Regions from separate parts of the Gordonia sp. i37 genome, predicted to be linked through region 1. Evidence: riboswitches for the same ligand, from Rfam matches in the RefSeq annotation. Region 1 holds a riboswitch; the other holds the start of a gene.
The links. A riboswitch is a leader RNA that binds a small molecule or an ion and turns the genes downstream of it on or off. The one in region 1 is predicted to bind S-adenosylmethionine.
Positions count from the first base shown of each region.

Region 2: it holds a riboswitch for S-adenosylmethionine, as region 1 does, so the genes downstream of both, B1964_RS06260 (bifunctional o-acetylhomoserine/o-acetylserine sulfhydrylase) here and B1964_RS18965 (aminotransferase class V-fold PLP-dependent enzyme) in region 1, are expected to answer to the same signal.

Region 1 covers NZ_MVPX01000389.1:3,358-10,948, forward strand. Annotated here, with positions in the region: gene B1964_RS18950 (MarR family winged helix-turn-helix transcriptional regulator) at 1-394, opposite strand, end outside; gene alc (allantoicase) at 581-1,564, shown strand; gene B1964_RS18960 (hypothetical protein) at 1,586-2,017, opposite strand; gene B1964_RS18965 (aminotransferase class V-fold PLP-dependent enzyme) at 2,014-3,318, opposite strand; SAM riboswitch class IV at 3,336-3,449, opposite strand; gene B1964_RS18970 (isochorismate synthase) at 3,540-4,637, shown strand; gene B1964_RS18975 (HNH endonuclease signature motif containing protein) at 5,060-6,337, shown strand; gene B1964_RS18980 (hypothetical protein) at 6,808-7,591, opposite strand, start outside.
Region 2 covers NZ_MVPX01000131.1:6,847-14,437, reverse strand. Annotated here, with positions in the region: partial or broken gene B1964_RS06270 (MFS transporter) at 1-323, opposite strand, end outside; gene B1964_RS06265 (PE-PPE domain-containing protein) at 516-2,291, opposite strand; SAM riboswitch class IV at 2,510-2,630, shown strand; gene B1964_RS06260 (bifunctional o-acetylhomoserine/o-acetylserine sulfhydrylase) at 2,692-4,026, shown strand; gene B1964_RS06255 (homoserine O-acetyltransferase) at 4,051-5,199, shown strand; gene B1964_RS06250 (Hsp70 family protein) at 5,264-6,823, opposite strand; gene B1964_RS06245 (DUF3017 domain-containing protein) at 6,909-7,232, opposite strand; gene B1964_RS06240 (bifunctional methylenetetrahydrofolate dehydrogenase/methenyltetrahydrofolate cyclohydrolase) at 7,229-7,591, opposite strand, start outside.

The DNA.
Region 1 (7,591 bases):
CCAGGGTCGCCATTTCGTCGGCAGACCACTCGCTCATCGCGGAGTTCACCGCCGAGCGGCGGCCCGCGCGCATCGACTCGACGCGGTCACGTCCGGCGTCGGTGACGACGAGCAGCGTCGCGCGCCCGTCGTGCGGGTCGGCTTCGCGTCGGATGAGGCCGAGGTCGACGAGTTGACTGACGTGCCTGCTGACCGTCGACGGATCGGCGCCGAGTTCCGCGGCCAGCTCTCGCGAGCGCATCGGGCGTTTGGCCAGATGGAACAGGCCTTTGAAGGCCGCCGTCTCGAACTCACCGTCGGGCGTACGGAAGGTCGTGTGGACCGCGCGGTCGCGGATACGGACGTAGCGCGCGAGTGTGTCGAAGAGCTGATCGATGTCGCGATCTTCGAGCATGCCGATACCCCGATCGATGACGATGTCCGTTTTCCTTGCCGACCACAACTAGTTGTTGGCTGCATGTAGTTGGCGGCTGCAAGTATGCGCTCGAGTTCGTCGTCATGGCAAATCCCATTAGGATCGACGGTCGTGACCCCTGTCCCCCCACCGACGTCATCGGGTAACCGTCCGCACTTCACGTCCATGCCTGACCTGGCCTTACGGGACCTGGGCGGCGCCGTCGTGTGGACCAACGACGACCTCTTCGCGGAGGCACAGAACCTGATCAAGACGCCCCCGGCGCAGTATCAGCCCGCGACGTTCGGTCACAAGGGTCAGATCTACGACGGCTGGGAGACACGACGGAGGCGGGAGTCGGGAGTCGATCAGGCGATCGTCCGGCTCGGCGCGCCGGGTGTCATCTACGGCGTCGTCGTCGACACGGCGTGGTTCAAGGGCAACTATCCGCCGTTCATCTCCGTCGAGGCCGCCGCCAAGGAGGGCGTCGTCTCCGTCGACGAACTGCTGACCGACACCGAGTGGGTCACCATCGTCGAGAAGAGCCCCGTCGACGGCGACACCCGCAATCCGTTCCGGGTCGATGCGAAGGATCGCTTCACCCACGTGCGTCTGACGATGCATCCCGACGGCGGTGTGGCCCGATTCCGGGTCCACGGGCGCGGCGTACCCAACCCGCACTTCTTCCGTTACGGCCATTTCGACCTGGCCGCCTTGGAGAACGGTGGCCTGATCACGGCCTGCTCCAACATGTTCTACAGCTCGCCCAACAACCTGCTCATGCCCGGCCGTGCACGGCACATGGGCGAGGGGTGGGAGACCTCGCGTCGGCGCGACGACGGCAACGACTGGGTGCAGGTGCGCCTGGCCGGGCAGGGCCGGGTGAGTCTCGTCGAACTCGACACCAGCTACTTCCTGGGCAACGCGCCCGGCGCGGCGATGGTCCGTGGCCGCGACGGCGAAGACGGCGAGTGGTTCGAGGTGTTGGGCCGCACCGACTTACAGCCCGACACCCGCCACCGGTTCGTCATCGATCTCGACCGCCCGATGACCGAGGCGCGCATCGACGTCTATCCCGACGGCGGCATGGCCCGCCTCAAGCTGTACGGCCTGCTGACCGACGAGGCGCAGACCGAGCTCGTCGAGCAGTGGGAGCGCGGCGAGGCCTGAGCACGCCTGTTCCCCGGGATGTCAGGCCGCGCGCCGCTCCGCGAATGACGGCAACACCAGCTCGCGCACGCGGTGCCGCGTGGCCGAGCCGTCGAGTGAGACGAGGATGACCGCGTCGGCGACCTCGGCCGCGTAGATGTCGCGGATGAGGGTCACCAGACCGCTCGGCGTGCCCACATAGCGCACGGTGCCGCCGTCGATGTCGTCCGGGATGTGTGCGACCGCCGCCCGCGCCGATGCGGCGCTCGGAGCGATCGCCACCTCCACCTCGAGCGCGACCGAGAAGTTCGCGGTGTCACGGGTGCCGGCCCGCAGCAGTGAGCGGGCCCGCTGGGCGTCACGCAGCGTGGGTCGACGGACGACGATCGCCGACGACTCGGCGGGAACGTCGTCGGCGAGCGCGACCCGCAGCGACGGGCGTCCGATACTGATGCGATCGAGTTCGATGGTCATGCCGGGGCCCCTCCGGGTGAGGTCGAGATCAGTTGTGCCAGAGCGTTGATCAAGCGGTCGATGTCGGCGGCCCCGGTGCCGAGGCCGAAGCTCGCGCGCACCGCGCCGTCGGGGTGGCCGAGGCGAGTGAGGATCGGGTGGGCGCAGAACTTTCCGTCGCGCACGCCGATGCCGTGTTCGTCACTGAGATATTCGGCGACGGCGCGCGGCGCAATGCCGTCGACGCCGAACCCGGCGATCCCGACGCGATCGGTGATGTCGTCGAAGATGCGTAGTTCCTCGACGCCGTCGATCCGCGCGAGCCCATCGTCGAGGCGGCAGCGCAATTCGTGCTCGTGCAGGCCGATCGCCTCGAAGCCGATCTCGGTGATCGCCTCGCAGGCGGCAGCGATGGCGATGGCGCCCAAGACATTCGGCGACCCTGCTTCATGTCGCGCGGCACCGGTGTGCCAGGCGGTGGCCGCGCAGTTCTCGTCGGGGCCGTCGACGACGCTGACCTGCGCCGACGCCCCACCGCCGGCGAGGTAGGGGTCGGCGGCGTCGAGCCAATCCGACCGTCCGATGAGCACTCCCGCGCCGAACGGCGCGTAGACCTTGTGGCCGGAGAACACCAGGTAGTCGATACCGTGGCTGACCATCGACACCGGCCGGTGGGCGACGAGCTGGGCTGCGTCGACGAGGATGCGCGCGCCGTGTCGGTGCGCGATGGCGGCGATGCGTCCGATCGGCAGGACCTCCCCGGTGACGTTGGAGGCCGCGGTCACCGCGAGCAACGCCGCGGGCGCCGCCGCGAGTTCGCATTCGAGTGCGACGAGGGTGTCCTCGATGCCCGGGCGCGCGGTCACGATGCGGGCCGTCCCGGAGTCGCGCGAGACCCACGGCAGCAGGTTGGCGTGGTGCTCGATGTCGAGGACCACGACGTCGCCGGGGGTGCAGTGGGCCGCCAGATTGATCGCGTCGGTGGTGTTGCGGGTGAACACGACGGTGTCGTCGGCACGCCCACGCACGAAGCGCCGCACCGTGTCCCGGCACTGCTCGTAGCGACGGGTGGTGACCTGGGACAGATGGCCGGCGCCGCGGTGGACGCTGGCGTACTGGTGCAGCGACGCGGCGACGGCGTCGGCAACCGCGGTCAGGGCGGGGGCGCTCGCCGCATAGTCGAGGTTGGCGTAGGCCACCTCGCTCCCGTCGGCGAGAGGCACGTGTTGTCCTGCGCCGACGACCTCGGCGAGCGGCTCGATGGACGACGGATCTGCGCCCACGGTGGCGGCGATCGATGCGGGGGTGACGACAGCAGTCATCGAAGAATCTCCTTGGGAATCCACGCTTGCCGTGTCCGGGTGGTACACGGCCAGGTCGTCACCCGGAGCACCCCACCGCGGAGGAGGGTTGCCGACCAGCGAGCCGGGGCTTGTCACTGGCACTCATGACCTGCACCAAGGGTGGCCTATCACGTCCGAGGGTGTCAATTTTCACTCAGCGTGGGCGAAATCCCGACGCCGTCCGGCGCTAGGTTGGTCGAGTGAGCGGCGAACGTGTGGAAGATGAGGGAACGGGGCCTGCTCCGTTCGTGTTGTCGCGTCCGCACGGGGTGGTTCGCGCCGAGGGCGTCGCGCGACGGTTCACCGCGGTCTCCGACGCCGTCGACGCGCTGCGATCCGGTGCGGTGGAGTCGGTGGTCGGTGCGCTCCCGTTCGACCCCGCCGATCCGGCTGCGCTGTTCGCACCCACGCGGCTATATCGGGAACAGGCGCTCGGTGGGCGCGCCCCCGTCCGTCATTCACTGGCCCAACTCGTCGAGATCCCCGACGCCGCCACACATCGGGAGCGGGTACGCCGTGCGGTGGCCGCCATCGATGCCGGCGTCCTCGACAAGGTGGTGCTCGCGAGAACCGTTGGTGCGGTGCTCGATTCACCGGTCGGGATCGATGAACTCCTCGGCGCGCTGGCGCACGGCAACTCCGAGCACAATGCGTTCGCGGTCGACAGCGGCCACTCGTGGCTCCTCGGCGCGAGCCCGGAGTTGTTGCTGCACAAGAGCGGTCGCGAGGTGACCTGCCATCCGTATGCAGGTTCGGCTCCACGCTCGTCGGACCCGGATGCCGATCGCGAGGCCCGGGAGAAGCTCGCCGCGTCGGGAAAAGATCATCGCGAGCACGCGTTCGTCGTCGAGCATCTGCGCGAACGATTGGCGCCGATCAGCGACGAACTCTCCGTCGCGACCCGACCTCACTTGCTTTCCACCGGCGAGATGTGGCACCTGGCCACCCCGATACGCGCCCACCTCACCGATCCGGATGTCGGCGCACTCGACCTGGCCCTCACCCTGAGCCCCACCCCCGCGGTGTGCGGGACACCGACCGAGGCTGCGGCACAGTTCATTCGGAATCACGAGGAACCACGCGGACTCTACGCCGGCGCCGTCGGCTGGGCCGACGCGCGTGGCGACGGTGAGTGGATGGTCACCATTCGTTGCCTCGAACTCGACGCCGACCGACAAACCTTTCGCACGTGGGCCGGCGGCGGTATCGTCGCCGACTCCGATCCCGATGCCGAACTCGCCGAGACCACCGCGAAGCTGCTGACGGTATTGCGAGCGTTGGGTATCGACGACCACTGATCAGCAGGCCACCTCCCCCGGTGGTCGAAGCTTGCTCGAGTATCCCCCCCAAATCGATGGTCCATGCGCACCCCCGCACCCGGACATCCCCACCGCATCGACGATCCAGGCCCCCGCACTCAGCATCCTCTCCCCATCGACGGTCCATACGCACCACCCCATACCCGAGCAACCCCTCCCCATCGATGGTCGAGGTGCACGGCGCCCCAGGCGCCGGGCCTCGAGACCCGGCGAGATGACAGGTATCGCAACCACATCCATCGACTACAGCAAAAACCGCGCCCCTACCACACCCGGCCGACAGAAAAGCATCGCCGAAACACGTTGTCCACAAGCAGAATTGACCAAAATACCCCTTGCATCGAACACCCTGGCGAGGTACACTGGACCCATCACACCGATCAGCCACCGGGGAGGGGCCCATGATCGAATCCACTACAGTCCTTGACGCGCAAACCGTTGACGCCGAAGCAACCTTCGCCACCATCGTCACCCAACTCAGCGACCTGCAATGGAATCCCGACATGACCGGACCCCAAGCCTTCGGCGCCATGAAACAAGTCCTCCTGCTCCGCAATCTGGTCGATCACCACGCCACCACCCTCACCGGCGAACTGGACCGGTTAGGGGTGGCCGACCACAAAACCACCCGACTGCGAGAACTGTTGATCAGCATGGGCTTCGCACCCGCGGTCGCAGGTCGGTATGTGCGGATGGCCGGCACCACCGATATCGATCTGTTGTTGGCGCATGCCGCGGACGGGTCCATCTCCTCCGAACACACCGACGCCATCGTCCGCGGACTGGCCCACATCGACACCCGCTCTCCCGAACCCATGGACACCGTCCAACGGTGCGAGTTTCTGCGGAAACTGCTGTCGCACTACTTCGCCGGATTCACCCCCGCCGAGATCAACCTCTACGCACGGCAGCTGGGAAACGAGCTCGTCGCGGAGACGCCCGGCGGGCTACCGGCGGCGGAGGACAAGAACATCAACTCCTACACCGACCGCATCACCGACGACGGCCGGCTGGAAATCTCAGCGAACCTCGACATCATCGCCGGTGAAAAGACCCGCACCCTGATGGAAACCTTGTCGGCTCCCAAGCCGCAGCCCGACGGATCCCCGGATCCGCGGACGCCCGAACAGATCTGCGCTGCCGCGTTTGAGACGATCGTCGAACTTGCGGCACAAGGATTGGCGGACACAACCTTCTCGGCCAAACCGACCAACGGCCTGTTGTGGACGTGGTCGGCCGACAACCCGGCACTCGGCGGCGAGTTGCAGAACATGGGTCCGATCACCGAAGCGACCGCCAATTTGTTGTCGTGCGACACCACGATCACCAAAATCGTGCTCGACCCCAACGGTGTACCGCTCAGTGTTGGTGAAGAGAAACGCTTCTTCACACCCGGCCAACGCAAAGCGTTGTTGGTCCGCGACCGTGGATGCATCAAATGCGGCGCCCACGCCGGCCGCTGCCAAGGACACCACGTGCAGCACTGGGCCGATGGTGGTCCCACCGACCTCGACAACGGCTGCCTCCTCTGCACCAGTTGTCATGACGATGTCCATCACCACGGCTGGGACATCATCATGGGATTCGACCGCCACCCCTGGTTGATCCCACCCGCCAGCATCGATCCGAAACGACGACCAGTGCCGTCGTATCACCGACGGACCATGCGACTCGACTAAGCCGCAGCCTGACCTACGCTGCCCCACTACCTGATTCCCCGCACCCGGCATCGCCGGGACCGCATCTGTTGTTTGAGAACTCCATAGTGAAACCCACCCGATGGTCGAGGCGTTAGAGCTGCCGTGGCCGGGAAACCCCTTCGTCACAAGGGGTCTCGAGGCTCGTCGCTGGCGCTCCTCGGCACCTCGACCACCGGGATGGGCGTCTTCCCCCGATGGTCGAGGTGCGAGCCGCGTGCGGCGAGCCTCGAGACCGCTTGCAGCAGAGCTGGAACCGAACCACCATGGACCAGAAACCGCTCAGCACAACAGGTCTCGAGGCTCGTCGCTAGCGCTCCTCGGCACCTCGACCACCAGGATGGGCGCCTTCCCCCGCTGGTCGAGGTTCGTCGTCAAAGGTGTAATGCTCAGCGCGTCCTCCGAACGCCCGTGCACCCGCCCCACCGGGAGCGCGTCGGCGGCTCGGCGAATCAGTGTCGACGGTTGTTCTCGTCGTCGGCCAGCTCTCGACGAAGCTGGTCCGCCATATCCGGCCGGAACGTCGACATCTGCATCGCCGCGATCGCCTGCGCTCCGACGGTCGTCACGCCGAGTTCCGACACCAGCCGCCGGATTGCGTCCTCCTCGGATTCCGCACGTTGCATGAGCGAGAGAACATCTGCCGAACGATCGAGCGCTGTCACACAGGCACGCAACACCTCTGATCGCTCCTGCCGCCCGACCTCAGGATCCGGTCGTGCCCGGCGCCCGCGTGGCGAAGGCGCTTCGACAACCGGCCCATCCCACTCGAAGAGTCCGTCCGGGAGCGAGGCATGCTCGGTGAGCTCGACGACTTCCGACGATCCCGAACCGGCCGACATCGAAAGCCGCACGATCACCCCGGTCGACTCGTCGATGGAGATCTCACCGTTCTTTCCGGAGCGGTCCCCCACCACCACCGCCCAGGCTCGACGGCCACCGACATCCACCGCTCGTGGCTCGTCGCGCACGACGACGTCACGACTCATGCTGTGCAGCAATGAGTTCTGACCGAGTAGCTGCAACGGGCTGACCCCGCGACCGAGTATCGGCAACCTGATATCGCCGTCCAGCAGCGTCATGTGGCCGTCGATGCGCACCAGCGATCTGTCACGACCGCTGAGATACACCGGCTCACCATCGATCTCGATACGCCACCGATCGGTCGGCGCATACCAGAACCGATAGGACTCATCGAGTTCGGTTCCGCGATCCGAGCCGAGGGATCTGAGGGCT
Region 2 (7,591 bases), on a different contig from region 1:
GCCGCGACCAGCAGGCCGAAGGACGGCGCGAGCACCGTCGCGACGTTGCCGACGGTGAAGGCGACCATCAGGCCGATCAGCAAGGTGCGCCGCGACATCCGGGCGGTCAGGGCGGCGATGAGTGGCGCACCGACCACGACGCCGAGCGCGTACGCCGAGATCACCGTCCCGGCGGTGGGCTCGCTGACATCGAGGGCGCCGGCGATATTGGGCAACAGACCCATCGCGACGAACTCGGTGGTCCCGATACCGAAACCGCCGAGCGCGAGCGCCAGGATCGCCCAGCGTAGCGACGTCTGGCGACGAGAAACATTGTCGGACAACGCAATACCGAGATCATCGGACGCCACCGACGGCGCCGCGCCGGTCGCGGGCGTCGCGTCGGCGGTCACGGCGGAGGTGGGATGGGCTGATTTCGACACGGGAGGCGTAACCACGGCGCGTCCGCCGCGGATTCCCGCCGACGCGGGTGAGTTCGTTCACACGGGTTTGTCGGACCGGAATCGAGACGCCCGTCACGGTGTGGCGGCAGCGGATTCCTTCACCGACGACGGGGTCGGCACCGTAATTTGATCGGGCGCGGAACCGCTTCCGGCATCACCTGGTGACGGCGCGGAACTCTCCTGCGACGACGTTGCCGACGGCGACGGCGTCGCGCCCGACTCGGACCTCGAACTCGACTCCGGTGACGTGCTCGGCGCAGGTGACGTGCTCGGCGCAGGTGACGTGCTCGGCGCAGGTGACGTGCTCGGCGCAGGTGACGCACTAGGAGCAGGTGACGTGCTCGACTCCGGTGCCCGCCTTGCGCCGACAGCGCCCCCGCCCTCACCGACAGCGCCCCCGGTCCCGCTGACTGCGCCCGCCTCATCGCCCACAGCGCCCGTCTCACCGTCGACTGCGCCCGTCTCACCGTCGACTGCGCTCTGCTGGGACGCAACCAGCGGCACCGCGACATGTGTCGGGGTCGACAGCACCGACGCACCCGCACCCGTCGAACCCCTCGGCACCGTCGTGATCCCCTCGACGACGCGCGCCACCCAGTACCTCACGAAATTGAGCGGCAGCGCGACGATGCTCTTGCCGCTGGCGAGCAACGCCTGGGCTCCCTGCTCGAAGAGCTCGCCGTTCCAGGTGAGCACGCCGGTGATGGTGTTCTCGAAGGCGTACAGATCCGGCAGGTACGCGCCGTAGCCCAATTGCGGCAACGGCGGAAACCAGTCCATGACCCACCGGATCGGCGGCTGAAAGTCGGCGAGGGTGATCCCGATGATGTCGGGTAGGCGGAACCGGTAGGCCACGAGGTCCGGGACCGACCAGTGCAGGCCCACGGCGTCGACGAGGTTCTGGGTGAGGATGGCCATCGACGAGGGCGAGGCGATCGTGCAGGTCTGCAACGCTCCGCTCTGCGTACATGTCATGGGCTCGTTCGCGCCGTTCATGTCCCAGGTCGTGCCGGTACCCGGGAATTGATACATGTGAAACGGATACTGACCATGCTTGACCCAGTAGCCGAGGAGCGCGTCGAGGTCGCCGATCGGGTCATGGAACGGATCGGGGAGATCGCAGATCGGATCGCCCGCGATGCAGTAGGTGGTCACCGGCAGGCCCCCGTAGTCGGTGACTGCTCTGGTTCCGGACATGGTCAGACCGGGGATGATCCCGACCAGGGTCGCCTCGATCCCCTGTCCCCACAGCGTCGCCGACATCCGCGGATCGGAGTAGAGCTCTCCCGACACCGTGCGTGCACCGTCGGAATCGGTGGTGGAGATGACGTAGGTGGAGCCGTCGTCCATGGTCACCGGCCGATTCGCGCCGATGTCGGTGAGGACGTCGCCGGCCAACCGCGCTCCCTGCGAATAGCCGGCGATGACGATCTTCTTGTCGGCACCGCACTGCTGCTGGTACGCGGCGACGGCCTGCTCCAGGTTGGCCGACCCTTCGGCCTCGCTGGCGTTGTATCCGACAGACCCGAGTGGCCAGATGGTCGCGGAGTACGGGACCTGCTCGATCTCGTAGGCGCCCGCGCCGGAGTACGGACTGTTCGGCAGCTCCTCCCAGTTGGCGCCGTGCCCGGTGTAGCGCTGTTCGATCCCCACGAGATAGGAGCCGTCGGAATTCCACGTACCGCCGACGATGAACACCCGACCGGGTTGACTGCACGCCGCCGCCGTTTCCGCCGACGCGACCCCGTGACCCCAGAATGCGGCCGCGATGAGCGCCACACTCGCGGCCCCGACCACTCCGGTCGAGATGCTGCCGCGGAGCGAGGCGAAGGAAGGTGAGAGCCGCATCGGACACGTCCTTGGGCGAGGGAACCGTGATGTGGCAAGAGTAGGCAGACGGGGCGGCCGATTCCGGCGGATCGGTCGAGATCAGGACGGCGATTCGTCCGTCCGGGCGACACCTACCGCCACGCCCGAACCGGACGGACCGTTTCTGTCCAGCACGCAAACCAGGCTGAGCAGGAGGGTTCTCAGCCGACGACGACCGTGTTATATCCTTGTCGCCAGGTCATGAGTATCAGCGTCAAGCCCCGGCTCGCTGATCGGCAACCCTCCAACCGCGGTGGGGTGCTCCGGGTGATGACCGGGTTGTGGGATCGCGACGAGCATCCCCGGCAAGCGCGGGTCCGAAGGTCGGACCCCATCAGGGTCACCACACCCTGCCGACCGCAGAAAGTGATCTATTTTCATGTCTGACGTAGCCAATGACGGCACGGATGCCCAGAACCCAGCCGACAACTGGAGTTTCGAGACCAAGCAGATCCATGTGGGCCAATCGGCCGACGCCGCCACAAACGCTCGTGCACTGCCGATCTACCAGACCACGTCGTACGTCTTCAACGACACCACCCACGCGGCCAACCTCTTCGGCCTCGCCGAGCCGGGCAACATCTACACCCGCATCATGAACCCCACCCAGGACGCCGTCGAGCAGCGGGTCGCCGCACTCGAGGGCGGTGTCGCAGCACTGCTGGTCGCGTCCGGTCAGGCCGCCGAGACCTACGCCATCCTCAACATCGTGGAGAACGGCGGACACGTCGTGTCGAGCCCGCGTCTCTACGGCGGGACCTACAACCTCTTCCACTACACGCTGCCCAAGCTCGGCATCGAGGTGAGCTTCGTCGAGGATCCCGAGGATCTCGATTCGTGGCAGGCCGCGGTCCGCGACAACACCCGCGCGTTCTACGGCGAGTCGATCTCCAACCCCAACAACGAGATCCTCGACATCGAGGGCATCTCCGAGGTCGCCCATCGCAACGGCGTGCCGCTGATCGTCGACAACACCGTCGCCACCCCGTACCTGCTGAACCCGCTGGCCCATGGCGCCGACATCGTCGTCCATTCGGCGACCAAGTACATCGGCGGGCACGGCACCGCGATCGGCGGCATCATCGTCGACGGCGGCACCTTCGATTGGCGGGTGCAGCGTGATGGTCAGGATCTGTTCCCCGGCTTCACCACCCCCGATCCCAGCTACCACGGTGCGGTGTTCGCCGACCTCGGTGCGCCGGCCTACGCGCTCAAGGCGCGCGTGCAGTTGCTGCGTGACACCGGCGCGGCGATCTCGCCGTTCAACGCCTTCTTGCTCGCCCAGGGACTGGAAACCCTGAGCCTGCGCGTCGAGCGCCACGTCGCCAATGCGCAGCGGGTCGCGGCCTACCTCGCCGATCACGCTCAGGTCGAGTCGGTGGCCTACGCCGGTCTGCAGTCCTCGCCCTGGTATGCCCGTGGTCAGAAGCTCGCGCCCAAGGGGCAGGGCGCGATCATCGGCTTCGAGATCGCCGGTGGCGTCGACGCCGGGAAGCGCTTCGTCGAGGCGTTGACGCTGCACAGCCACGTCGCCAACATCGGTGACGTGCGGTCGCTGGTCATCCACCCCGCGTCGACCACCCACAGCCAGCTGACCCCCGAGGAGCAGCTCGCTGCCGGCGTGACCCCCGGCCTGGTGCGCCTGGCCGTCGGTATCGAGGGCATCGACGACATCATCGCCGACCTCGACCAGGGTTTCGCGGCGGCCAAGTAGTTCGAGGACAGGAGCACAACACCCGTGTCGGTGAGCATCGACCCCCAGGCGACCACGACGCATCAGCCCGAGTGGGAACGAGTTCCCGACGGGCAGATGGTCCGAATGCGTCTGGGGTCGTTGTCTCTCGACAACGGGCAGCAACTCGACGACGTCACCCTGGCGTTCCAGCGCTGGGGGGCGTTGTCGCCTGCACGGGACAACGTGATCCTGACCCTGCACGCCCTGACCGGTGACTCGCACGTCACCGGCGCTCCCACCGACGAGCATCCCTCCCCCGGGTGGTGGGATGGTCTGATCGGGCCGGGAGCGGCCATCGACACCGACGAATGGTGTGTCATCTCCGCCAACGTCCTCGGCGGCTGCCGTGGGTCGACGGGCCCGTCGTCGCCGGATTCGCAAGGGCGGCCTTGGGGTTCACGCTTCCCCGACATCACCGTGCTCGATCAGGTGCGTGCCGAGGCAGCCCTGCTCGATGCCCTCGGCATCAAGGGAATCGGCGCGGTACTCGGCGGCTCGATGGGTGGCGCGCGTGCGCTGGAGTGGGCGATCGAGTACCCCGATCGGGTCCGCAGCGCACTGGTGCTGGCGGTCGGCGCGCGTGCCACCGCCGATCAGATCGGCACGCAGACCACCCAGATCGCGGCCATCACCTCCGATCCCGACTGGCAGGGCGGCGACTACCACGGCACCGGACGGTCCCCGATCGCCGGCCTCGGGATCGCCCGGCGCATCGCCCACCTCACCTACCGATTCGAGGGTGAGCTCGACGAGCGGTTCGCCAATACGCCTCAGGCGCAAGAGAATCCGCTTCTCGGCGGTCGCTATGCGATTCAGAGTTATCTCGAGCACCAGGCCGACAAGCTGATCGAGCGCTTCGATCCGGGCAGCTACGTGGTGCTCTCCGACGTGCTGAACCACCACGACGTCGGCCGCAACCGGGGCGGGATCGCCGCCGCCCTCGCCTCGTGCACCGTCCCGACCATCGTCGCCGGCATCGATTCGGATCGCTTGTATCCGTTGCGGTTACAGGCCGAGATCGCCGAGGGCCTCGGCAATTGCGTCGGCGGGCTCCAGGTGGTCCGGTCCGACAAAGGCCACGACGGATTCCTCACCGAGTTCGACGCGATCGCCGATCTCCTCAAGCGCACCGTGGATCTCGCTCGCCGCTGACGCACTCACATCCGACACAGACCGACCCGCCCACGCGCCTGCAGGTGTCGTGGGCGGGCTCGTCTCAGCGGGCGGGCGTGGTGGTGGTCGTCTCCGCCGGATTCCCCGCACTCGGCGCCTGCGCGGTACTCGACGACGGCTGTGAGGGCCGGATTTCCGGAGCGAATCCCGGCGCGGTCGTCTGCGGCGGCACGATGCTCGGGATCAGACCGGACGGGATCAGACCGGACGGGATCGGCAGCGTCGGATACGGGGTCAGTGTCGGGCCGGTCGGGGTGGTGGTCGACGGGGTGGTCACCGACGGCGTGGTGGTGTTGGGCACCAGCGTCAGGGTGGTCGTCGACGTCGTGAGCGGCAGTTCGGTCGTCGCCCAACTCGGGAGTTGCTCGTGCCCGTCCGGCGAGGTCGGCGAAGACACTGCGACCGAGGTCACCACCGACGTCGTCTGGTGATGTGACGTCGTCGTGAATCCCGAATCCCGGGTGGTGTCAATGGTGTGCGCATCGGCGGTGCGCGTCGGCGAAGGCAGCGGGTCGGCGTCGTCGGTCACGGTGGCGCCGACGGCGACCGCCGCCATCACGATCGCACCGATGATCCCGGCCACGATCGCCACCGGTACCGCCGACCAGCTACGCGCGCGGCGACCGCCGATGAAGGCCAGTCGGTTGGTTCCCGACTTGCCGGCGAGCATCGCCGCACCGGTGGCCGCGGCCAATTCCGGCGACGCCGGGGTGAGGAGTTCGAGTCCGGCATCGGGCACGATTCGTCGGGTGACGGGGAGATTCGCCAACCCACCGACCAGCACCGCGGCGTCGGGGGCGTCACCGCGCAACCGGAGATCGGCGAGGTAGCGGGCGAACACCTCGCGCGCCTCGTCGACCATCGGGCCGGCGACGCGCTCGACGGTCGCCGAGGTCAACGACACCCCGGCCAATCCTGCCGATGAGCCCAGCCCCGCGGTCGATGCACCCGAGGCGGACGTGGGGTCGGCGACCTCTTCTTTCGCTGTGCGGCAGGCGCTGACCAGCTTGGCCCGCTGGCGCTTGGTGCGGGTGCCGGCGTCGGCGCCGTCCACCTCCGCGGCGATGTGGTCGGCGAGCGCCTCGTCGATCCGGCGTCCGCTGAGCACCGTCGACCTCTCGATCGTCCCGACCCGGCCTGCGGCCGGATCCACGGTGTAGAGCGACACGCCGGTGTCGCCGCAATCGGCGACGACCACCGACGAGAATCGTCCGATCTGTCCGGTTCGGGTCAGGAATTCGGCGACCGCTTCTTCATCGGAGCCGAGGTGGATCTGACGGCGGGTACCCGACCCTCCCGAGCGCAGACGACGGCGCTGGGTGGCGGTCCGCGCCGCCACCCCGATCGGGCCGACGCGTAGTTCGGCGGCGCGGGCGGCGTCGAGCATCAGGTCGATGCCCGCGTTCACGCGTCCCACCGAATCGAGTCCGTCGGTGGGATCGACGTCGAAGACGCGCGCCTCGAGGGCGGTGCGACCTGCCTCGTCGTGCGTGAGCAGGACGTAATGGATCATTCCCTCACCGACGGAGACGCCCAGCGACGTGGTGTCGCCCGATCTTGCCTGGTCGTTGATCTCGAACGTCGAACTGATGTCAATCCCCACTTAGTGTTGCTAACAATCGCTCCGCTCGGCGGAGTTTGTGCGTCGGGTCCGTACCCCGAATGTCACGCTTAGGTCACCAGTGTAATCAATCTGTGCCCAAAGGGTCGATCGACGTCGCCAGCCAGAGGATCAGCGCACCTGCCGACGCCATTGCCGCGACATCGAAGAATTTACCCCTGACCTGCAGCAACCCGGCCCGCGAGGTGGGGATCAGCGCGCGCAGGAGTGCGCCGAACAACAACGCCGATCCGAACACGAACGCTCCGCGACGCCATCGATCGAACAACACGAGTGCCGCGGCGGCCACGACGCCGAGCAGCACCAGCAGGTAGGGAATCTGTACCGCGTAGGCGCGCACCCGTCGGACGTGGCGCAACCGCTCCACCCGTTGGGGGGCGCCGCCGGTCATCGCGAACGGGTCCCGACGGCGTCGCCCGCGGCGTTCCGCACGGAGTCGCCTGCGGTGAGCGCCGCGAGCTGAGCCTCGGCCCGTTCGACGACGTTCACCAGCAAGAAGGCGCGCGTGAGCGGCCCGACCCCGCCCGGGTTGGGCGAGACGTGTCCGGCCACATCCCAGACGTCGGGCGCGACGTCGCCGCGCAGGCCGTCCTCGGTCCGGCTGACGCCGACATCGATCACGGCGGCACCCGGCTTGACCATGTCGGCGGTCACCAGATGCGGCACCCCTGCCGCGGCGATGACGATGTCTGCGCGGGCCACCTCGGCGGCGAGGTCGCGCGTACCGGTGTGGCACAGGGCCACGGTGGC